Regions from separate parts of the Undibacterium sp. Ren11W genome, predicted to be linked through region 3. Evidence: predicted binding sites of a transcription regulator. Region 3 holds the regulator's gene; each other region holds the start of a gene.
What was found. The regulator LexA, encoded in region 3, represses DNA repair genes until DNA is damaged. The targets are predictions, from matches to a motif close to ACTGTATNNNNATACAGT.
Positions count from the first base shown of each region.

Region 1: dinB (DNA polymerase IV) is a predicted target of LexA. The motif match lies at 1,705-1,722, and genes of this name have one in related genera.
Region 2: imuA (translesion DNA synthesis-associated protein ImuA) is a predicted target of LexA. The motif match lies at 1,282-1,299, and genes of this name have one in related genera.

Region 1 is NZ_JBMPPB010000012.1:29,096-32,227, forward strand. Features, by position in the region: gene ACO0K8_RS20590 (substrate-binding periplasmic protein) at 1-422, shown strand, start outside; gene dinB (DNA polymerase IV) at 585-1,655, opposite strand; gene ACO0K8_RS20600 (thioredoxin family protein) at 1,847-2,302, shown strand; gene ACO0K8_RS20605 (PAS domain-containing sensor histidine kinase) at 2,316-3,132, shown strand, end outside.
Region 2 is NZ_JBMPPB010000001.1:1,459,065-1,462,196, reverse strand. Features, by position in the region: gene ACO0K8_RS06530 (Y-family DNA polymerase) at 1-395, opposite strand, end outside; gene imuA (translesion DNA synthesis-associated protein ImuA) at 430-1,260, opposite strand; gene ACO0K8_RS06520 (hypothetical protein) at 1,532-1,759, shown strand; gene ACO0K8_RS06515 (4'-phosphopantetheinyl transferase family protein) at 1,934-2,602, opposite strand; gene ACO0K8_RS06510 (Pls/PosA family non-ribosomal peptide synthetase) at 2,619-3,132, opposite strand, start outside.
Region 3 is NZ_JBMPPB010000001.1:138,196-141,327, reverse strand. Features, by position in the region: gene priB (primosomal replication protein N) at 6-320, opposite strand; gene rpsF (30S ribosomal protein S6) at 350-718, opposite strand; gene lexA (transcriptional repressor LexA) at 980-1,636, shown strand; gene lon (endopeptidase La) at 1,849-3,132, opposite strand, start outside.

The DNA of each region.
Region 1 (3,132 bases), on a different contig from region 3:
TATTTGTGTATAAGCTACGTGAGCGTAAAGAGATACAAGTTAAGAGTATGTCGGATCTCGCTAAGTACAAAGTCGGGTTAGTACGCGAAATGGCTTCGACCAAGGACTTTATTAAACAAAGCGAGATCGCCGACGACAAAATAGATTTTGCCCCCACCGTAGAATCAAACATGAAGAAGCTGTTCATGAAACGCATAGACGTGATCGTTTCGCAAGACTGGAGCGCGGCGTTTTTGGCCAAATCCCTCAACCGAAAGCCCGATGAGCTAGAAGCGGTACTCTTATTAGACAAGCAGCACAGTTATTATTTTGCCTTAAATAACCAAACCGACCCGGCACTGGTGGCGAAACTGCGTCTGGGCTACGAGGCAGTGCAAAAATCCGGGCAGATGGATAAATTAAAAAACAAATACCTGCACTGAGTCGCCGATCAAGGCGCGCCGTAAAAACTATGGGAAAGATCATATACTCCCCCAAAAATATATAAAATCACTCACTTTGCGCATATGTTTATTGCGCATTTAAAAAATACCCCACCCCAGTATACAAATATACCAACTAAAACGCTGTCGCGCCTTGTGCTCCTATACCAAAGCAGGAAACAAACTCAATTGCATCTCTTCGCGCAAATCCGCCAAGCGGGTGCCCAAACCCAGCAGGCGTACCGGCTGGCTGGCACGCAGATAGCCGGTCTCCAGCAAATCAGCGAATACTTTTTCGTCTAGCGCGCTGCCGCGGCACTCGACCGTGGTTTGGTGAAAATCAGCGAAACGGATTTTGACGTACAGCTTTTGTATGCACTCTTCCGCTTGCGCGCGCCGCATGCGCCCCTGTAAGGAGGTAAACAGGGCGGGTAATTCGGCCTGGCAAGCGGCCAGATCGGCCAGATCTACTGCATAGGTTTCTTCGACACTGACCGACTTGCGCTCAGAACTAGCAATCACCTCGCGCTGATCTATCCCGCGACACAACAGATACAGACTCTTGCCGAGCTTGCCAAACTGGCGTAATAGATCGGGCAAGGACCACGTCAGCAAATCCTGGCAAGTCTGGATACCCAGGCCGTGTAATTTGGCGGCAGTCACTTTACCGACCCCAAACAAACGCGCCACCGGCAGACTGGCTACGAACTCTTCTACCTGACTGGGCAAGATCACAAATTGTCCGTCTGGCTTATTCCAGTCACTGGCAATTTTGGCTAAAAATTTATTCGGCGCTACTCCCGCCGAGGCAGTAATGCCGACTGTTGCGGCAATCCGTGCGCGTATCTCTTGCGCGATCAGGGTGGCACTGCCCTTAAGCTGACTCGCGTCACTGACATCGAGATAAGCCTCATCTAAAGACAAGGGTTCGACCAGGACAGTGTAATCGGCGTAGATAGACAAAATCTGGCGCGACGCAATTCTGTATTTTTCCATGCTAGGCGGCAACACCACCAGATCCGGACAACGCCGTAGTGCCTGCGAGGTGGGCATCGCAGAATGCACGCCAAAGCGGCGCGCCTCATAATTACAAGTGGCCACCACGCCGCGCTGATCGGCGCGACCGCCGACCGCCAGCGGCCGACCGCGCAGGCTGGGATCATCGCGCATCTCGACCGCGGCATAGAAACAGTCGCAATCACAATGGATAATTTTACGAACAGCAGGCTTCACGGCAGCACCAAAAATTGAGTCTGTCTATTTTAAGGCAATCGGATAAAAAACTGTATGCATAATCAGTATTATCCCACGTAAATGGATACGCTTACTAAGCCAAGATAAGCCAAGAATGACAAATTCGTAATTTTGGTTCAGTATCTGGAGATACGCAGTTCATCCGATTTAGCCATCCACTTAGAGCACTCATGAAAAAATTATTCGCTTCCTTACTTATTCTGCTCTGCAGTTACAGTTATGCGACCGTGGCACCGGCGTATCTGGAAACGGCCGATGCCCAGGCCGATCTGAATCATGCCTTGAGTCAGGCGCAAGCCAGCAAGAAAAAAGTCTTGATCGTCTTTGGTGCCAACTGGTGTAAAGACTGCCTGGAGCTAGACAAGTCGTTTAAAGCCGAGAACGCGGCACTGATTGCCTCCCAGTTTGTGCTGGTAAAAATCGATGTGGGGCAATTCGATAAAAATCTGACTATCGCCAATGCTTACGGTAATCCGATTAAAAAGGGCATACCGGCAGCGGTGATACTACGCGCCGACAATACCCTGCTGTATGCCAGCAAGGGCGGAGAATTATCCAATGCTCGTAGAATGGGTGACGCTGGCATCGCCCAATTTTTCCAACAGATACTGAGCCAGCACCCTTAATCGGAGTCGCATCATGTCCGCAGCAGTTGAGCAATCGGCCGTCAGCAACACCGATGCGGCGCTAAGTACCCTCCTGACCGCCATTGGTGAAGCGCTGTGGGACTGGAATCTGTTGACTGGCGAAGTGATATTTTCTAGCCAATACCAACAGGTATTGGGCTATAGCGACAATGAGTTGGGCCATCATCTGGATGAATGGATACACCGTCTGCATCCCGACGATGCCAAACCAGCCATGGCGCATTTGCGCGCGCATATCGACGGCCACGTCAGCGTGTATCAGCACGAGCAGCGCCTACTCTGCAAGAACGGAAATTGGAAATGGGTGCGCGCACGTGGCAGCATCGTTGCGCGCGACAGCCAAGGTCGCCCTAGCCGCATGCTGGGTCTGATTGCCGAAATAAATAGTGAGCATCAGCAACAAGCCAACCTGAATCTAAGTGACACGATGCTGAAGAATTTTTCTCAGCATTTGCCAAACAGTTTCTTTTATCAATTTCAGCGTTTTTCCGATGACCATTTTTGCTTTCCGTATGCCAGCGATGGTGTTATTACGCTGTTTGGGCTCAAGCCTGAGCAAATCAAGGACGATGCCTCGGCGCTGTTCCATCTGATCCATGCGGATGATCTTGAGGCACTGCGTCTGGCTATCAGGATGTCAGCCAGCAGTTTGCAAAACTGGCATCAAGAATGCCGCATCCGAGTCGGCGCAGACGAGCGCTGGATCAGCGGCGACGCCCATCCAGAATCGATGCCTGATGGCAGCGTTTTGTGGCATGGGTTTTTAACCGATATCACCGAGCAAAAACGCATACAGAAAAAACTACAGG
Region 2 (3,132 bases), 1.3 Mb from region 3:
CGACTTAAGCGCATAGGATTGAGGCAATACAGGCCGCGTCGACCATATGCATTAGCGGCATGCGCCAGTAGCCCGGCTGCGGCTGCGTTAGGTGCATAGCTCAGGGTGGCACTGATGCCCAGTAGCGCCATGCTGTTTAGCACGCAGCGCCGCAATTGCCGGACTCCGCCAAACAAGCGCAGGCTGGCACCTATGTTCATGAGCAGACTGGCCGGCCCGGCAGCGGCTACTTGCGGTGAATATTGGAGCAGTGTGGTCGCGACCCGCTGCAAAGATGCCTGCTCTTGCTCGCTATCATATTGCCTGAGCATTGCCTCGGGTAATAGCATCTGCACACTGCCACTGCGCATCCCCAGTTGTACACCTGCCGCGCTGGCGTGCTTTGACAGCGCCACCACGCGATTTTTGTCCAGCACTACCGTGCCAAGGTCAGCTAGCCAGTTCGGCTGGAAAGTTTCTATGCTGAGCTGCGGCAGATGCACTGCCAACCATAGCACTGCCGGCTTGGTCGCGGAGGTTGATGCCGGAATTGATGCAGGCGTTGATACCAGCGTTGATGCTGGCGTTGATATTGAGTGGGTGGTCAACATGGTCATGCTCATAAATGGCGGTGTCAGGGCGGGCGCGGTACATGGAGGACAGACGCGCCACTGGAATAATCAAGGGTGCATGTTGTTGTGCACCGCGTCGCTTGATGATCTCTACTTGTAGGCCAAGTGCGACGCGCTGGAGTTTTAGACGCAAGGGGGCCGGCGATGGGTTCAGCGCTTGCTGCTGCGGACGGATCACGGCAAACAGCGTCGTGCCGCTTTGTGCCGCCAGATGCAGGCGGCGCAGATTCTCGGTTCTGATTTGCGTTTGCCAAAACAGCAGAGCCGCACAACTACCGCTACGTAAGATTTGTTCTGCGCTCCACAGCGCATCTTTATGTGTATTGCAGCGTATCCACAGTACGCGGGAGATATCCAGGCCTAGTTCAGATAAACCCAGGGCTTGCGGTTGATAAGGCGGCTGCAGCAAGATAATGTGACCACGCTGCAAACCTGCCAGGGCCGGTTGCAACAGGCGTAACTCCGCCGTACCCGGATGTTGTATGAGGATTTCGCTCAAAGCGCCATTGGGCCAGCCCGCACCGGGCAGCTCTGCTGCTAAGCCTGAGTAACCGCAAGCCACATAGTCGCCATGGCCACGCGCCAATTGTGAGGCACGCCATAGCGAGGGATGTATGCTTTCCGGGGCGGGGGATGAGGTCGATTTCATGAATTGCCGAATAAAAAAACTACTGTATATAAAATCAGTATAATCGCTTATTCAGACAAATTCAAACTTGTTGTGACTTGTTGTGACTTGTTGTAAAAGGCACGCAGAAAAAGTGGGAAAACCACGAAAAATATAAATACTGATTGCATATACAGTACTTTATGCTAAAGTGATCAACATGTAATCCGATAGAAATTTATGTACTTACAGGTTTTATAGAGTTCATAGAATTCCTTAATCCACCTAGTTTACGAAATGGAGATCATCTCAAATGACTAACCTCGAACAATCTTTTGATGCGCGTTTTAGCCTGCAATTTGCACCTACCTCATTTTTAATGCGCTTGGGTAGCAGAGAAATATTTGTGTGTCTTGATTTCAGACGACGTCAATATCGGGTTAATCCCATTATGGACTGCTCCACCGGAGTACAAGCCGGGCATCTGGAAATTTTAGTCTTGCGTAAGTGGCTGGTGATTTTGTCTAAAGCCAAGTGGTGATACTGGCAGCACTGAAACAGTGTGGAAGCAGCTTGAGCAGTTTTAGTTCGGGCGGATGGCGTACAGAACGGCCTTGAAATTCGATTGCAGCTGAATGACAGCTGAATTACAGCTGCATATCAACTATCTTGAGGCCGTATCGACTAGGCTGATGCTAGCCTAACTTGTCCTGAGTTATTCTGACTTAGCCTGGATGCTGGTCGCGATCGCGCCCGCATAGCCAGTCGGCAAGGCGAGTTCTTGCAACAGGTAGGCCTGTACATCCGCTGTGCTTTGCTCTGACCATTCACTCAAAGCCAGTCCCTGGTATTTTAATTTAGCTTCCAGTTGTGCCCAGTGCCGGGCGAAGCAGGCCGCTTGCTGCGGCAAGGGAGTGGCAGCGATGGCGGCACTCACTTGCGGCCCTAAATAGAGTGCAGCAACTTCTTGCCAGTCTGGCAGATGCGCTATTTTTAGCAGATCTATTCCTAGTCCTGCGCGCTGCTTATCGCTATCTGGCTGACGATCGCTAAAATTATCACGAGATCCATGATTGATTGCCGCGATTGCTGCAATCGATAAGCCGCTTTCATGGCTGATGGAAATGGCAATCTGATGACCAGGAATCGATAATTTCAGGCCCGGTACCTGACCGGCTTGACGCTCTAGTATCAGCTGTTCGACTGGGCAGCCAGAGTACTGGCTCAAGACATTACCTAATGCTAAACGTATCTGTTGTCGGGCAAAATCACGGCTGGCCGAGGCTGGCGTGATTACGCTCAATACCACTAGAGCATGCTCAGCCAGAGCAGCGCACGCCGCTGCGCTTTGCTCTGGCCATGGATACACAGTCAGCGCCGACATGGCTCAGTCGAGCTAGTTAAACGTGTGAAGTGGCAAGCGCAATCGAGGCCGGACAACCGCGCCAGCTCGATTTGGCGGGAATAAATTCGCCCTTCATCACCAGTGTGAGTGCTCCCAGTTTGGCATCGTCACCGACCACCGCACTGTACAGTACCGCGCTGCGCGGTCCCATGTACACGCGTTCACCAATCCTGACATGATCGATTTTCATGACGCGGTCTTCAAATAAATGGGTTTGCGGGCAGGCTAGTGCATTGATTTCGCTATACGCACCGATGCTGACACAATCAAACTCCGTGATGTCGGTCGTGTCTAGATACACGCCTTTGCCGATGTTAGTGCCAAGTAAATTAAACGCCAGCGGCAGCCACGGGGTGCCGCGCAGATAGCGCATGAAGTTCGGTACGGCGATGCCTTCATACAAATTAGTGATAGCTTCCGAGATCCATACAAATCTGGTCCACATAGGCGTGCTGCTCTTTTGGTAGCGCCCCATTAAGATCCATTTCAATGCCAATACAAAGGCAAAG
Region 3 (3,132 bases):
GGCTCCTAATCTAGTAAAGGTGTCTCGAACTCATTTTCCTGAAAATCAGTGATATGAAAAACGAGACTTTTGCTGTTGCGATTTTTACGCGCTAAAAAACCTGTGAATAACATCGTGACACCCAATTGTATTTCCAGGAATCGCTTAGAAATAGCGCCTGCAGCAACTGCAGTGATTTCAAATTCAACCTGGCGCTGGGTGCTCGCCTGTTCTTGCTTAGAGTGATGCATTAATACCGCAGTTGCTATCGGAATTCCGGCTGGCGTATAACGCAGCGCTGATTTTTCTGCAATGCTAGCAACGACTTTAAGCTCATTCACAAATAATTACGCGTCCTTCGTTAAAACTATTAAGCTGCAGGTGCTTCAACGCGTTGCGTCTTAGCTGCATCTTCTTTCTGAACTGCTTTCATCATTGGAGATGGCGCTGTTTCAGCTTTTTTCATTTTAACTGTGAGGTGACGCAAAACGGCATCGTTAAATTTGAATGCTGTTTCCAACTCAAGCAAAGTTTCAGCATCACACTCTATGTTCATGCAAACATAGTGAGCTTTAGCCAATTTCTGAACGATGTAGGCAAGTTGACGGCGACCCCAGTCTTCAACGCGATGGATTTGACCACCACGTGTAGTAACGCTAGCTTTGTAGCGTTCGATCATTGCAGGCACTTGCTCGCTTTGATCCGGGTGTACGATAAATACTATTTCATAATGACGCATATATTCTCCTTGTGGACAATAAAAAGATGCCCGCCTCGGCGTCAAGACGAGTGCGGGAAGAGGAAAGCCGACAATAGTAACCGATTTTCAAATTTTGTACAATTAGTTCTATGAATGAGGAGAATTCAACTAGCACCCTAGCAGAGCCTGTATCAGTTAAATCATTTATTCCTGAGTTTTTAACAGGTTTTACTTGCATAAGTGACTTTACTGTATAAAAATACAGTCTGCATATACATACAGCTAATTGAAAGAACCATCATGCTGAAACTTACCGCTCGCCAAGAGCAGATCCTGAACCTGATCAAGGATGCCATTCAAAACACAGGCTTCCCGCCGACGCGAGCAGAAATCGCAACAGAACTTGGATTTCGCTCGACCAACGCAGCAGAAGAACACCTGCAGGCACTAGCGCGAAAAGGCGTAATCGAAATAGCAGCAGGCACCTCACGTGGCATACGACTCCTAGAATCCGAACTATCTAGCCACATGCCTGGAATACAAATGGCATTGCCACATCCAGCCCTGATGCAATTGAGCCTGCCATTGGTTGGGCGAGTTGCCGCTGGCTCACCAATACTCGCTACTGAGCATGTAGAGGCCACCTACAATGTGGATCCAGCTCTTTTTTCCGCAAAACCGGATTTCCTGCTTAAAGTACGTGGCTTGTCAATGCGTGACGCGGGTATTTTGGACGGCGATTTATTAGCTGTGAAAAAATCAGATACGGCCCGCAATGGACAAATCGTGGTTGCCAGACTAGGGGATGACGTCACCGTCAAACGCTACAAAAAAACCAGCACTGGCATAGAGTTAATCCCAGAAAATCCAGATTATCCAATTATCAAAGTCAGCGACACCGAAACCGATTTTTCACTGGAAGGCTTGGCCGTTGGGCTACTGCGCAGTTGGTCTTAAAGAGGCATAGCGCCAAGGCGCCCTATCCATGCGGCTTTCGAGCCAGGCATGCTGCGGCCCGCATGCAGATTGCGCTTCGGACATGCCGCTTTTAAAACAGCAATCCATTCAATAGAAGTAAGTCTGTCAATAAAAAACGCCCGATAAATTATCGGGCGTTTTTTATTAGGCATTGATGCCTATGCCAATACAAGCACAGACCCAATACGGCATTAATGCTTAATTGTCGAAGCCTCGACTGCAGCATCTGGCTTTGCAGTAGCGGCGAGCGCCACGTCCTCATCAGTCAATGCCACAGGTTGACGTTCCAAGGCAATTTCCAAGACTTTATCTATCCAACGCACTGGGATAATTTCCAGTTTATTTTTGACATTGTCCGGGATATCAGTCAAATCTTTCGCATTCTCCTCAGGTATTAACACTGTCTTGATCCCGCCGCGATGAGCTGCTAGTAATTTCTCTTTCAGCCCACCAATAGGCAAGACCTCGCCTCTCAAGGTAATCTCACCAGTCATCGCCACATCAGCTCTTACAGGTATGCCAGTGAAGATAGAAACCAAAGCGGTCGTCATCGCGATACCGGCCGAAGGTCCATCCTTCGGCGTAGCACCTTCAGGAACATGAATATGAATGTCACTTTTTTCGAACACATCCGCTTTAATCCCCAAGCGCTTAGCGCGACTACGCACCACTGTACGGGCAGCTTCGATCGACTCTTTCATCACATCACCCAAGGTGCCAGTGCGTATCACGCCCCCCTTACCCGGCATTGCTACGGCTTCTATCGTCAATAAATCACCGCCGACCTCAGTCCACGCCAAACCCACAACTTGCCCAACCTGATTGTCTTTGACTGCCACACCGAAATCATAACGACGCACACCAAGGTATTTGTCGATATTTTTCGAATTGATGGTGGCTTTCTTTTCGGTCTTCTTAAGCAACAACATCTTCACGACCTTGCGACAGATCTTGGAGATTTCGCGCTCAAGTGAACGCACCCCTGCTTCACGTGTGTAATAACGAATAATGTCGCGTATTGCGGTTTCTGCGATGGTAATTTCTTCTTCTTTAAGACCGTTATTTTTTATCTGTTTCGGCAACAAATAACGCTGTGCGATACTGGTCTTTTCATCCTCAGTGTAGCCAGACAAACGTATCACTTCCATCCTGTCTAGCAGCGCGGCCGGGATGTTATATGAGTTTGAAGTAGCGACGAACATCACATCTGACAAATCGAAATCAACCTCAATGTAATGATCCGAAAAAGTATGATTTTGCTCTGGATCCAAGACCTCCAGCAAAGCAGAGGACGGATCGCCACGGAAATCAGCCCCCATCTTATCGACTTCATCGAGCAAGAACAAAGGATTGCGCACACCTACCTTTGCCAGACTCTGCAAGATCTTGCCTGGCATAGAGCCGATATAGGTACGCCGATGCCCACGAATCTCGGCCTCGTCCCTGACGCCACCGAGCGCCATACGCACAAACTT